One region of the Shewanella zhuhaiensis genome, then DNA from elsewhere that is predicted to be linked to it. Evidence: riboswitches for the same ligand, from Rfam matches in the RefSeq annotation. Region 1 holds a riboswitch; the other holds the start of a gene.
The links. A riboswitch is a leader RNA that binds a small molecule or an ion and turns the genes downstream of it on or off. The one in region 1 is predicted to bind lysine.

Region 1 (7,373 bases):
GCATCCTCTCGGTGCCCGGTCGCGATCCTATTCATTACGACAGTATCTGGTCACGGATAAAGGCCGAGCATCCCAACAGTCAGGTCGTGCATCGTCTGGATATGGCCACCTCCGGCGTCATGGTTTATGCCCTGCGAAAAAGCGCCGAAAGCGAACTCAAGCGTCAGTTCCGCGACCGGGAAACCCACAAAATATACTATGCGCGGGTTGCAGGGCACGTTAAGCAAGATACCAGCGTCAATCTGCCGCTTATCTGTGACTGGCCCAATCGCCCCAAACAAAAGGTCGATCACCAGATAGGTAAACCTTCTCTCACCCATGTGGAAGTCGTCAGCTACGGCAAGCGCTCGACGCTGGTGAAGCTCACCCCCATCACCGGCCGCAGTCACCAGCTCAGGGTACATATGATGGCCCTTGGACACCCCATCCTGGGTGACGGCTTCTATGCTGACCCGCTGGCGAAGTCTCTTGCAGACCGTCTGCTGCTGCATGCAGCCAGCCTCAGCTTCACACATCCTTATTCGGCCGAGCCGCTGACCTTCGATGCCGAAGTGCCGTTCGCCGAGCCGATTGGTGAGCAGTAAAGTCACCTTTTCGCTGGAAAATTCACATTAAAGCCCGTAAATTATTGTTCAATCATTTGGTAGTTAGAGCAGTAAGCAGTGGATACATCATTTCAGCGTGACCAGTTGGACAATCAGATCCTCGAGGCCCTGATGGCCGATGCCCGCACTCCCTTTGCCGAACTGGCCAAACGATTCGGCGTCAGTGCGGGTACCATCCATGTGCGGGTCGAAAAGATGAAGCAGGCTGGTATCATCACCGGCGCCCAAATTACGGTAAACCCCAAGGCGCTGGGCTACGATGTGTGCTGTTTTATCGGCATTAATTTGAAAAGTGCCGGCGATTACCCTGCAGCTATTGCCAAACTCAATGCCCTCGAAGAGGTGGTTGAAGCTTACTACACCACCGGCAACTACAGCATTTTCGTCAAAGTCATGTGTCAGTCTATCGACAGCCTGCAACATGTGCTGATTAACCGCATTCAATCCATTGCCGAAATTCAGTCCACCGAGACCTTAATAAGCCTGCAAAATCCGATTGTCCGAGCGGTAAAGCCCTGATCCAACTCTGGCACTGTAAAGCTTAAAAACAAAAACACCGGCACAATGTCCGGTGTTTTTGTTTAACTGACTCAAAGCTCAAAGACTTTGGTCATCACCTTATAAAGCTCGGTGCCCTGATGCACAGACGCCGATGCAAAATGCAGTATCGGCACTCCGTCCTCAGGCAATTTAAGCGGCGTCAGTTCCTCACCGGTGCCGTACAAATCCAATCTGAGCAGATTCACCAGCGGCTCACCCGCCTTCATCGGCACGCCTACCTTCCCGAGATACTCCACCATCCCCGCCTTGGGCGCATGGAATTTACGGTAATTCTTCAGAAAACAGCCAAAGCGCTTCATCGGCTTGGGCAGCACTTTCTCGGCAATCACCCCGCGGTGGCTAAGATACGCCAGAATACCTTCGGCATCTTCTAGGGCATCATCGAGATCGATACGCTCCTGACTGCCAAGCTCTAAAGTAAACGCCGAGACTTTCACCCCCAGTTCGCGGCCACGGCTCGAAGCCACCTCAGCCAGCGTCCACCAGGGCACAAAAGCCGCCTCATCCATCGCGCCGCCGAAACTGTTGGGGATCAGCAAGGTATAAGGAATCGAGAAAAACTGCGCCGCATCACGCTCATATTCAGGGCAATACAAGTGTTTGCACGACTTGGGGCCGGTGTGCAAATCCAGCACTATATCAGCCCTGTGTGCCATCGCCTGCAAGGTTACCGCAAGCCTGTGCCCTGTGGTCACACCCCAGGGATTTCCCAGCTTGCGGGCGCACTCTTCCACCAAGGTGGCGCGAAACGCCGTTACCAGCGCCTCATCATCCAAATGTGCATGCTGCTGATACCATACCTCGATATTAAAGCCATGGTCGAGATACTCACGGTTCCAGTTCACCCCAGTAATGGGATCAAAGCGGCCCAGGGTAAACTCGCCACTCTTCTGGTTTATTCCCAAAGGATTTGCCAGCGGCACCAACTGGATATCTCCCAGCAGCTCGTAGTGCTCCAGCAGCTTCATCAGCTGATAGATCACCGCGTTGCCCTGTACCTCGGCGCCGTGCACATTGGCCTGAATGTAAACACTTGGGCCCATACCCTTACCGCTAAAGCGATAAACAGGCAGCGACAGCGGCTGACCGGCAGCCAGCTCGCCCACCCGCACTTCGTGCTTATCAACCCGCATTATGCCTGGCCTTCAAACAGGTTTTCGTGCAATGCTTTCACCACCTGCGCTGCCTCACTCTCAGCCACCAAGACGCACAGATTATGTGGGCTGGCGCCCTGGCAAATCATCCGCACATTGTGGGACTCGAGCACACTGAATACCTGACGGCAAATACCCGCCGTGCTGGCGATACGGTTACCGATAATGGCCACCAGCGCCAGGTTATCTTCAACCCGCACCCGGCAATGCTGCGACAACTCCTGTAACAAGGCTTCACTCAAAAGGCCACTGCCGGTGGAGTCGGAACCGGTTTTATCCAGCGTCAGCGACACGTTCACTTCAGACGTGGTGATAAGGTCGACCGAAATTTTATGACGCGCCAAAGTGGCAAAGGTTTCTGCCAAAAAGCCGCGGGCATGCAGCATCTGCAAGCTGTGCAGGTTCAAAAGAGTCTGATCGCGGCGTACCGCAACGGCACGATAGGTCGGTGGATTGTCCACCTGATGACGGATCCAGGTGCCGCCCTTTTCCGGGGCCTTGCTTGATCCCACAAACACCTGAATTTGCTGACGAACGGCAGGCAGAATGGTGGCTGGATGCAGCACCTTGGCGCCGAAGGTAGCCATTTCAGCTGCTTCGTTAAAACTGATTTCAGCAATGGGGCGTGCATTAGGTGCCAAACGTGGGTCTGTGGTGTAGATACCAGCCACGTCGGTCCAGATCTCTACCGCATCGGCCCGCAGCGCCTCGGCCAACAAGGCGGCCGAATAGTCACTGCCACCGCGGCCAAGGGTAGTGGTTTGGCCGTCGGCATCGGCGCCGATAAAGCCCTGGGTCACCACAATCTGGCTTGCCAGCAGCGGTTGTAAAAAGTCACGTGACAGCGCCGCAATGTCTTCAATCTGCGGCTCTGCGCGGCCAAAGTGACTGTCGGTCCGCATCACCTGCCGCACATCAAAGCTAACGCTACTGGCGCCCTTTTCACGTAGCACGGCGGCAAAAATCAATGACGAGCACTGCTCGCCCATGGACAGCAACTCATCCATAATCGACTTGCTGCGATTAAGGATAAGTGACTCACTGAGCACAGAAATACGCGACAGCAGGCTATCGAGCGCAGCAGCCACATCCTGTGGGCGGCTCAGTTTGTCGAGGATAGCGTACTGAATTTGGGCAATTTGCTTAAGCAGCTGTAACCGACGCTCATCGGTCACAGTGGCCTGGGTGAGTTCCACCAGCAGGTTAGTCACACCGCTGGATGCACTGACCACCACCAGCCGGGTCGCAGTATTGGCCAGCACTATATCGGCGCAGCGGGACATAGCGTCAAAATCGGCAACAGAGGTACCGCCAAACTTGGCTACGACAAGAGACATCAGCACACCTCCGTCGACGGCGAATAGACGAAAGCAGCAAATTGATTGGTAAGGGTTTTCATGTGTTAGCTCCGAACTGACTTCGTTCGAAGAGCCTGGTGCAAAGATTCGGCACCCCAATAGGAGGGAAAAGCGATCGTCACCAGAAGCTCTCCACCAAATTACAGGTGACAATCGTCAGGATTCAGCCTGAACGACCGACATGGACCGCTTACCCCGCAGTGCACGCCTCGGCGCCAATCTCCCTCGCAAGTCGTCGTTGGAGTGGGTACTCCTCAAACTTGCTACCTAGTTGACGCTCCTCTTCTGTGCCTTCCATAGGAAGGGACGAAAAAAGTAGCAATAAAGACCTAATCAAGTCAATCCGAAATTACCCAACTTGATAAAAACTGTGTTTGGCTGAGCAATCGCGCTATCGGCCAAGATCCGGCAGTTCGCTCACCAACCGCACCCGCTCGCTGAACGCCCCCATCTGCGCCGGCGTTGCCTGCATCAGGCATGGCAGCAGCTCAAGCTGGTTTTCGGCCACATAATAAATCGCGTTTTGCTGATGGCGTCTGGCGAGCGCCAGGCCGTCTTCTCTGGACAAAAACACCGCCCAGCTTTTTTCCATATGGGACAAATCGCGGCTCGCCCCTATCATGGCCCGATAAGGCACCCCCAGAGATTCAATGTCTCTGAGCAGCGCCCGATCCCGCAAACGGTTCTGACAGGCAGTCAAAATCCGCCCCTGAGGATTATGGGCTGTGATAATGGCGAACTGGGAAAAAGGAGAAAGTTGCTGAGTCAACAGAAATTCTGTCGACTGATAGAGATGCCAAAGCTGTTCGAAATGACTGTCCATGCGTGTGAGAATCATTCAAAAGAACCCGATACAGTTTAGCAGACTCTTTTACGCTGCCTAGTCATGTGAGGCAGATCTCATTTACAAAAACACCCATCACCTTACATTTCATCGACTTAGAGAAAATTAATCATAATTAATCGGCCTTTCGGCTGGATTTGTTAACATTTCAATTGTTAACAAATGCCTAAAACGAGTACAATTGGCCCCGTTAGCCTTCCACCCATCCAGCCGTTCATTTGATACAGACTGTTACAAATTTTCCGCTGATGTCAGTGACTTGGCTAATCAACTGTACGAAATGTGATCCATATTCAATTTAACATTTATACTTTGCAAAAAACGGGTGTCTGAGGAACTTTAGCAAGGCATTGTTTATCAAAGTAAGTACAGTTCGCGTTCCCCAATGTGGGGCAACTATTGGACTAATCGTAGAGTGTGCCGGCTATCAGGCGCTGTCTCTTTACCACACAGGTTTTTCAGGCCCTGCCCAGCTAGCAAGCAGGCCCTGTCCGACAGTCGACCGGCACATCCGGTTAGCACAGAATTTGTTTTAAATTTAGGTACTTAATTATGCAAAACCCGCACATTCTGATCGTAGAAGACGAAGCCGTTACCCGTAATACCTTAAGGAGTATTTTTGAGGCCGAAGGATATGTGGTAACTGAAGCCAACGATGGCGCAGAAATGCATAAAGCCTTGCAGGAAAACAAGATCAACCTGGTAGTGATGGATATCAACCTGCCAGGTAAAAACGGTCTGTTGCTGGCACGCGAACTGCGTGAAATCAACAACATCGGCCTTATCTTCCTAACCGGTCGTGACAACGAAGTCGACAAAATCCTGGGTCTTGAAATTGGCGCGGACGATTATATTACCAAGCCGTTCAACCCACGTGAGCTGACTATTCGTGCCCGTAACCTGCTGACTCGCGTAAACAGCACTGGCACTGAAGTTGAAGAAAAGGCCGCCGTCGAGGTTTATCGTTTCAATGGCTGGAGCCTGGAAATCAACAGCCGCTCTCTGGTCAGCCCATCCGGCGAATCTTACAAGCTGCCTCGCAGTGAGTTCCGTGCCATGCTGCACTTCGTCGAAAACCCTGGCAAAATTTTGAGCCGCGCCGATCTGCTGATGAAGATGACCGGCCGCGAACTCAAGCCACATGACCGTACCGTAGACGTGACAATCCGTCGTATCCGTAAGCACTTCGAAAGCCAGCCGGACACGCCAGAAATCATTGCCACCATCCACGGTGAAGGCTATCGCTTCTGCGGTAACCTGGACGAATAAGGGTTAACCTCTCTTTAAAAAGCCAATCTTCGGATTGGCTTTTTTTATTCTATTTTCCGAAAGATACAAGCCTCTGCGCTGCTCCGGCACATGCTCGCAAAGCAAAAAACGCCGTACAAAAAAGCCTGTCGATGACAGGCCTTTCTATTAGGGTTGGAGCTCAGTGTTTGCTCAGCGCTTAAGCTCGCTGTCGAGGAAATCTGCCAGGGTGCGATACAGGTGGGTACGCACCTTCTCACCGCGCATCGAGTGCTTGGAGCCCGGGTAATCCACCATACGGAACAGCTTGCCTTCGTCCTGCAGCGCCTTGTAAACCCGGGTCGAGTTTTCAAACAGCACGTTATCGTCGGCCATACCGTGGTACATCAAAAGCCCGCCCTGATAGCCGCCCACATGGGGAAACACGCTCGCCTTATCGTAACCCTTAGCGTTGCGGTCCGGATGACCCATATAGCGCTCGGTGTAATGGGTATCATACAGGCGCCAGTCGGTCACAGGGGCCCCCGAAATGGCCGCTTTAAAGTGGCTTGGCGCCTTAAAGAGACTCATCAGCGCCATGTACCCGCCATAGCTGTGACCGTAAATGGCCACCTTATCCCCTGCCACAAAAGGCAGCGTGCGCAGGTAATCCACCCCGGCCATCTGATCGCGCACCTCGGCATCACCAAGGTTTTGGTAAATGACATACTCGAACTTGGTGCCGCGGTGCGCCGAGCCGCGGTTATCCAGTTGAAACACCAGATAATCCTGTTGCAGCAGATACTGGGTAAAGTAATCCTGCTCGCTCCAGCTGTTGGTGACGAGCTGCGCGTGGGGGCCGCCGTAAACCCGCACCACCACGGGATACTTTTTGGCGGCATCGAAATTCACCGGCTTGAACAGGCGGTAATGCAGTGCCTGACCATCATCGGCCTTCAGAGTGCCAAACTCGGGCAGCTGCCACAGACCGGCAAAGGGATGCAATGGATGACCAACTTTGACGGCGTTTTCTTCCACCCAGGCCAAATGCTTACCGGCCGAGTCATGCAAACTCACCTGAGGCGGCTGCGACAGGCTGTTGAAGTAATCCAGATACACAGGGCTGTTTTCAGCAAACACTGTGCCGTGCATACCGGCTTCGGTTGAGAGCCGTTCAATCTCGCCGCCCTTGAGGCTCACCCGGTACAGATGACGCTCGGTAACCTTGTCCTTGCGGCCGCTGAAATACACAAGGCCTGCCTTTTCATCAACATAGGCAATACCATCGACAGTCCAGTCGCCCTTGGTCAGCTGACGCTTCACCTTGCCCCTGGCATCGAACAGGTAAATATGGCTGTAACCATCACGCTCTGAGGTCCAGAGGAAATCGCCGCTATCCTTTAAAAAGCGCAGGTCGTTATTGAGGTTCACCCAGGCCTTACTGGTTTCTTTTACCAGCAGCTCTGTCTTGCCGGGGTTTGCAACCGCCACTTTACGCAGCTCCAGAGTCTGCTGATCACGGCTTTGCCATTGAAAGCTGAGTTCAGTGCTGTTTGGCAGCCACTTAACCCGCGGCAGGTAAATGTCTTTCTCTTTGCCCAGATCCACCCAATCGGCCTTGCCA
Region 2 (7,373 bases), 710 kb from region 1:
ATTTGTTCGCCAGCGAATCGTCCGAGGGTACGCCGCTGTTAACTCAGTCCATCGCCGGCATGATGGCGACCCTGGAAGATGCCCAGTTGCTGTTTTGCCCCAATGCCAACTCCTTCCGCCGCTTTCAGAGCGCAAGCTACGCCCCAATCGCCAAGACCTGGGGCGTGAACAACCGAACCGTTTCATTCAGGGTACCCGGTGGCCCGGCGCCCAGTCGCCATGTGGAACATCGCATCTGTGGCGCAGACGCCAATCCTTATCTCGCCGCTGCCGCCATTTTAGCGGCCTGCCATCATGGTATTCGCCAGCAGTTATCCCCTGGCGAGGCCATTGTCGGCAACGGCTATGAAGGAAAACATCAAACCCTTCCAACCGATTGGCTGTCGGCACTCTGCAATTTTGAGCGCTCCGAGTGGATGAAGTCCGTATTGGGTGAGGATTTCCACCGGATTTACGGCAGAATTAAACGCGCAGAATATCAGCAGTTTATGGCAGAAGTGGGCCAGCAGGACTGGCACTGGTACTTAACCCACGCCTGATAGTGGCTACCTAAAAAGCAAAAAGCGCCCGAGGGCGCTTTTTAGTTTCAGCACTGCTAAAGGCTCAGTCCCACACCAGCTCACTGAAGTGTTTGCGGCACATGGACTCGTAGCTCTCGTTGCCGCCAATGGCCACCTGAGCACCATCACGCACCGGATTCCCGGCACCATCACGGCGCACCACCATGTTGGCCTTGCGGCCACAAAAACAAATGGTTTTCAGCTCCACCAGCTTATCGGCCCAGGCCAGCAAATACTGGCTGCCGATAAATAGCTCGCCGCGAAAATCGCTGCGAAGGCCGTAACAAAGCACCGGGATATCGAGCTTATCCACCACATCGGTAAGCTGACGCACCTGGGTTTTGGACAAAAACTGGCTCTCGTCCACCAACACGCAGTGCAGTTGCTGCTGACTGTGGTGAGTGGCAATCAAATCCATCAGGTTATCTTCACTGCCAAACACGGTGGCGTCGGCCTGAATGCCGATACGTGAAGCCACCTTACCCACGCCATATCTGTCGTCGATGGCGGCGGTCAGCACCAGGGTATTCATGCCCCGTTCGCGGTAGTTATAGGAAGACTGTAGCAGCGAGGTGGATTTGCCGGCATTCATTGCCGAGTAATAAAAATAGAGCTGAGCCAACGCGAAGATCCCCTGAAAAAAATGCCGGGCTATCTTAGCGCAGCCCCAGCCCCAGTGCCAGTTCCCACAACAATTCAGACTTATTTAAGGCCGCCTCGTTAGCCTAGCCAGTCATCAAAAAACCACAATCACAACAACAAGCAGGAAGAAACCATGCATAAAAGCCTTATCGCCCTTGCCGTAGGCGGCGCGCTCTTGTTGGGCGGCTGCGCCCTTGGCCCGTCCGAAAGTGGCGTAAACAATGGCGATGTAGCCACCGCTGTCGCCGTCATTGGTGCTGACAACCCCTTCTTCGCGCCAAGCGCACTGCAATATCAGGCGCCCAACTTTGCCGCCATCAACGACAGCCATTTTGAACCAGCGCTGTTGCAGGGTATTGCCGAGCACAAGGCTGAGATCCTGGCCATTGCCAACAATCCTGAGCCAGCCACCTTTGAAAACACCCTGGTGGCCATGGAAAAAAGCGGCGCCCTGCTGACCCGCACCTCCAAGGTGTTCTATAACCTGGCGGGCACCGACTCCAACCCTACCCTACGCGCACTGCAAGCCAAGATGGCACCTTTGATGTCGGCTCACTCTGACGACATCAACCTGAACCCGACTCTGTTTGCCCGCATCGAAAGCCTGTACAACCAGCGCAACGACCTTGGACTGACCAAAGAAGAAGTGCGCCTGATTGAGGTGTACCATCAGCGCTTTGTGATGGCTGGCGCCAAGCTCACCGAAGCGCAGAAGACCCAAATCCGTGCCCTGAACGAAGAGCACTCCAAGCTGACCGATGAATTCCAGCAGCGCCTGCGTCGCCTGACCAAAGAAATCGCCGTGGTGGTTGACAGCGAAGCCGAGCTGGCGGGTCTGTCTGACAGCGCTATTCGCATGGCTGCCGCCGATGCCAAGGCCGCAGGCCATGACGGCAAGTTCCTGCTGTCTATCACCAACACCACCCGTCAGCCAGTGCTGGCACAGCTTGAAAACCGTGAACTGCGTAAGCGGGTATTCGAAGCCTCTGCCAACCGTGGCCTTGAAGGCGAGAACGAAACTGCCTCTCTGGTTGCCCGTCTGGCACAGCTTCGCGCCGAACGCGCTGCCCTGCTGGGCTTTGACAACTGGGCCAGCTATCGCCTGGCGCCACAAATGGCCGGCAGCCCTGAAGCCGTGTACGAGCTCTTTGGCACCATGGTGCCAAAAGTCGTGGCCAACACCCGCAAAGAGGCCACCGATATTCAGGCGATGATTGATAAAACCGGTGGCAATTTCGAGCTCAAGCCTTGGGACTGGGCCTTCTACGCCGAAAAAGTGCGTCAGGAAAAGTACGCCCTGGATGAAGAGAGCCTCAAGCCTTACTTCGAATTCAACCGGGTGCTGGAAGATGGCGTGTTCTACACCATCAAGGAACTCTACGGCCTGACCATGAAGCCGCGCCCGGATCTGCCGGTATACCACCCGGACGTGAAGGCCTATGAAATGTTTGATGAAGACGGCACCAGCGTGGCCATCTTCTACGCCGACTATTTTGCCCGTGACGGCAAGCGGGGCGGCGCCTGGAAGAGCTCCTTCGTGGACCAGTCCGGTCTGCTGGGTAACAAGCCAGTGGTTGTGAACGTGATGAACATCAAGAAGGCACCGGACGGCGAGCCGACCTTTGTCAGCTACGATGAAGTGACCACCATGTTCCACGAAATGGGTCACGGCACCCACGGCATGCTGTCAAAGGTGAAATACCCAACGCTGGCGGGCACCAAGGTATCCCGCGACTTCGTTGAGTTCCCATCCACCTTCGAAGAAGACTGGGCCGCCCATCCCAAGGTACTGGCCAACTATGCCCGTCACTATCAGAGCGGCGAGCCGCTGCCCAAGCCATTGCTGGACAAGCTGCTGAAGTCACGCAGCTTCAACCAGGGCTTTGACACCCTGGAGTACATGGCCGCAGCCCTGGTGGATTTGGAATGGCACTCACTGAAAGCCAGTGACAGCCTCAAAGACGTTGCCAGCTTCGAAGCCGCTGCGCTGAAAAAGCACGGCGTGGACATTGAAGCCGTACCGCCACGTTACCGCTCAGCCTACTTCGCCCACGCCTTCCCGGGCGGCTACAGCGCCAGCTACTACGCCTACATGTGGTCTGAAATTCTGGCAGCCGACGCCTATGCCTACGTGCAAACCCAGGGCGGCCTGAACCGTGAAATTGGTATGAAGTACCGCAAGGCCATCCGTGAAGTGGGCAACAGCGTGCCGCCGATGGAAGCCTACATCAACTTCCGTGGTCAGGAACCGACCACCGACGGTCTGCTGGAGCGCCGCGGCCTGAAGTAAGCCGCCACCTGAACCAATCAGCGGCCTGATACAGGCCGCACTTTGGTAAGTGAAAGCTCAGCCACAAAAAAGCCGCTCAATTGAGCGGCTTTTCTATTGTTAAACGTCTTGTAAACTCAGCGAGGCTCAGCCCTTCCCGGCCTTGATTTTAAGACCTATCACCGCCAGCACAAAAAGGGCTGAAGTGGTGCCAAATCCGGCCCACACCGACTCGGTAAAGCCCATCACCGTATAGCCCACCAAGCTGATGGCTGCCACAATCAGCGCATAGGGCAGCTGAGTCACCACATGATCGATATGGTGGCAGCTGGCGCCGGTGGACGACAAAATCGTGGTATCAGAAATGGGCGAGCAGTGGTCACCGAATACGGCACCAGCCAGCACGGCGGCGAGCATCGGCAACATCATTGCCGTGTGGCTGCCCATGGCCATGTCGGCGGCAATCGGCAGCATAATGCCGAAGGTGCCCCAGCTGGTGCCCGTAGCAAAGGCGGTAAGCCCGGCGAGGATAAACATCACCGCTGGCAGCAGCGCAAAGGGAATATTGCCGCTGGCAAGACTCGCCATAAACTTGCCGGTTTCCAGCTCGCCGATAATACCGGCAATGGTCCAGGCGAACAGCAGGATATAGATGGCAGGCACCATGGAGCGGGCGCCCTGGGTAAGCGCCGTGATAATCAGCTTGCTTTCAACCTTTTGCATTATGGCCTGCACCAGAGTTACCCCCAGGCCCACCAGCGCACCGAAGAACAGCGAACCACCCACATCGGTTTTCTCAAAAGCGCCAATGAGAGAAAACTCTTGATTGGCTTGGGCAAGCGCCGAGGCGCCGCTTTGGATCATAAAAAACAGGGTGGCGAATACCAGGGTGCCAATGGGCACGAACAACCCCGCAATACGGCCGCTATCGGCCTCCGGCAAGTCGGCACTGGCCCCCGGCGGTGTGCCCTTGGCTTCATCGTACAAATTGCCGCGCATAGCGTTTTGCTCATGGGCCTTCATCGGGCCAACATCCAGCCCCATAAAGGCCACACATAGCAGCAGTAAGAGCGCGAAGATGGCGTAGAAGTTCATCGGGATCATCTGGATAAACACCGACAAATGGCCCGCCTCACTCATGCCGTGGGTGGCAAGGATGCCGCCAATCAGCGCAATGATATAGGCGCCCCAGCTGGAAACCGGCGAAATTACGCATACAGGTGCGGCGGTGGAGTCCAGCAGATAGGCAAGCTTAGCGCGGGAAATATAGTAACGGTCGGTTAAGGGGCGGGAAATGGAGCCCACCACCAGGCTGTTGAAGTAGTCGTCGATAAAGACCACACAGCCCAAAAACATGGTCAACAGCTTGGCGTCACGCTTGCAGCGGATGCGCTGTCTGGCCCAATCGGCAAAGGCGCGGGCAGCGCCGGAGACGGTAATCAGGGCGGTGATCATCCCCAGCAGCACCAAAAAGCCGAGGATATACAGATTCCAGCTATTGAGCGCGCCATCGCTCCACACCAGATTGGTAACCCGGTGAGCCAAAAATTCGGCGCTGGCAAGAGGGGCAAAATTATTCAGCAGCAGCGCGCCAACCAGAATACCCAGGCCAAGGGACAAGAGCACCTTGCGGGTCAATACCGCCAGTACGATAGCCACAATCGGCGGCAATAGGGACAATGCCGAGTCGGCGTAACTTATCAATGTCATTGAAATATCTTCGTAAAAAACGAATGGAGGGCGACTGAACTGGTGGGGAAACGGCAAAAATACCCAAGAACACCTGTCCTATCAGTAGCGCTCCATAGTAAATACAACCTCTGTCATCCCGACAGAAAATACTATGGCAGTGCCGTTTCTTTCGATAACGACCCCAGCGGAAGGCGGTGATACACACATCCACTTCGGCGCCAATGCCCTTTCACAGCCCGTCAACGGCATCACCCTGTTGACTGTTACTGATGCTTGGCGCACCTCTACTCAGGACGCCCGTGTGCAGGCGTGCGGCACATAAAAACACAAGCGGCCCGGGGGAAGCTACCCCCAGGCCGCATATCGTGACCAAGATCACAAATTAAAGCAAGTCTATCAGCTTGGGCACGGCCTCAAACAGATCCGCTTCCAGGGCATAATCCGCCACCTGGAAGATGGGGGCTTCAGGATCTTTGTTGATGGCAACAATCACCTTGGAGTCTTTCATGCCCGCCAGATGCTGGATGGCTCCGGAGATACCCACGGCAATGTACAGCTGCGGCGCCACAATCTTACCGGTTTGACCTACCTGCAGATCGTTGGGCACAAAGCCTGCATCAACGGCAGCGCGGGAAGCTCCCACGGCGGCGCCGAGTTTATCGGCCAGTTTTTCCAGCAGGGCAAAGTTTTCACCGCTGCCCATGCCGCGGCCACCGGAGACGATAATGCCGGCACTGCCAAGCTCAGGGCGCTCGGATACCGTCAGCTCCTGCGACACAAAGGCACTCTTGGCGGTAAACACCTTATCCAGGGCTTCAATGGCGGCGCTGCCACCATTGCCGGCGGCGTCGAAGGCGCTGGGACGTACCGTCATCACCTTCTTGTCATCCAGGCTCTCAACCGTTGCCAGCGCGTTACCAGCGTAGATGGGGCGCACAAAGGTGTTGGCATCAACCACGGCAACCACTTCAGAGAGCTGGGCCACATCGAGCAGCACGGCAACCCGAGGCAACGCATCTTTACCCATGGAGCTGGCGGCGGCCAGAATGTGGCTGTAATTACCGGCCAAATCCAGCATCAGCGCGGCCAGGTTTTCACCCAGGTGAGCGGCATAGGCGGCGTTATCAGCCACCAGCACTTTGGCAACGCCATCGATGGCAGCGGCAGCGTCGGCCACAGCGCCACAGTTATGACCGGCAACCAGCAGGTGGATGTCACCACCTATAGCCTTGGCGGCACTCACAACCTTGGCGGTATCCAGTTTCAGGCTGGCGTTATCATGTTCTGCAAGGACGAGAATGCTCATATCAGATCACCTTTGCTTCGTTTTTCAGTTTTTCCACCAGCTCTTCAACAGAGGCCACCTTGATACCGGCCTGACGGGCAGCAGGCGCTGTCACACTGATAAGCTTCTGGTGTGCCTTTAACGTCACGCCCAGGGCTTCCGGAGTTACGGTATCCAGCGGCTTGCGCTTGGCTTTCATGATATCGGGCAGTTTGGCGTAGCGAGGCTCATTCAGGCGCAGATCTGAGGTCACAATGGCGGGCATTGGCAGGCGCACAGTTTGCAGGCCGCCGTCCACTTCGCGGGTTACCAGCAGCTCACCGCCTTCCACCACCACTTTGGAAGCAAAGGTCGCCTGAGGCGCGTCCATCAGCGCGGCCAGCATCTGGCCGGTCTGGTTGTTGTCACCATCGATGGACTGCTTACCCAGCAATACCAGCTCGGCCTGCTCTTTGTCCTGCACGGCTTTCAAAATCTTGGCGATGGAAACCGGAGCCAAATCGTCGCCGGCTTCCACATGAATTCCCCGATCGGCGCCCAGTGCCATAGCGGTACGCATCTGCTCCTGTACGGCCTTGCTGCCGACACTCACAACCACGATTTCGCTGGCGTGACCCGTTTCTTTGAGTCTTACCGCTTCTTCTACGGCAATTTCACAAAAGGGGTTAATCGCCATCTTGAGGTTTGCCGTGTCTACATCGGTATTATCGGCCTTCACCCTCACCTTCACGTTGGCATCGACAACGCGCTTTACAGGCACCAGTATTTTCATAGGGTTTCCTTCCTGCACCTTCTTTTGTTGGGGATGTAACCGCGGGCACCATGGCACCCAAGTGGTTACGCAATAGCGCAACTTTACGTGCTGTTAACGTAAACGTCAACCTGAGTCAAACGAGCGTTTGTGAGTTTGTGCATAGGCTCACTG

Region 2: it holds a riboswitch for lysine, as region 1 does, so the genes downstream of both, MJ923_RS04605 (Na+/H+ antiporter NhaC family protein) here and lysC (lysine-sensitive aspartokinase 3) in region 1, are expected to answer to the same signal.

Annotation. Positions count from the first base shown of each region.
Region 1 is NZ_JAKUDL010000001.1:365,445-372,817, reverse strand. It holds gene rluA (bifunctional tRNA pseudouridine(32) synthase/23S rRNA pseudouridine(746) synthase RluA) at 1-584, shown strand, start outside; gene asnC (transcriptional regulator AsnC) at 663-1,124, shown strand; gene MJ923_RS01520 (succinylglutamate desuccinylase/aspartoacylase family protein) at 1,196-2,299, opposite strand; gene lysC (lysine-sensitive aspartokinase 3) at 2,299-3,657, opposite strand; lysine riboswitch at 3,796-3,971, opposite strand; gene MJ923_RS01510 (DUF3293 domain-containing protein) at 4,070-4,516, opposite strand; gene arcA (two-component system response regulator ArcA) at 5,075-5,791, shown strand; gene MJ923_RS01500 (S9 family peptidase) at 5,963-7,373, opposite strand, start outside.
Region 2 is NZ_JAKUDL010000001.1:1,077,145-1,084,517, reverse strand. It holds gene MJ923_RS04620 (glutamine synthetase family protein) at 1-539, shown strand, start outside; gene MJ923_RS04615 (thymidine kinase) at 604-1,182, opposite strand; gene MJ923_RS04610 (M3 family metallopeptidase) at 1,336-3,492, shown strand; gene MJ923_RS04605 (Na+/H+ antiporter NhaC family protein) at 3,619-5,181, opposite strand; lysine riboswitch at 5,259-5,458, opposite strand; gene MJ923_RS04600 (electron transfer flavoprotein subunit alpha/FixB family protein) at 5,546-6,469, opposite strand; gene MJ923_RS04595 (electron transfer flavoprotein subunit beta/FixA family protein) at 6,471-7,220, opposite strand.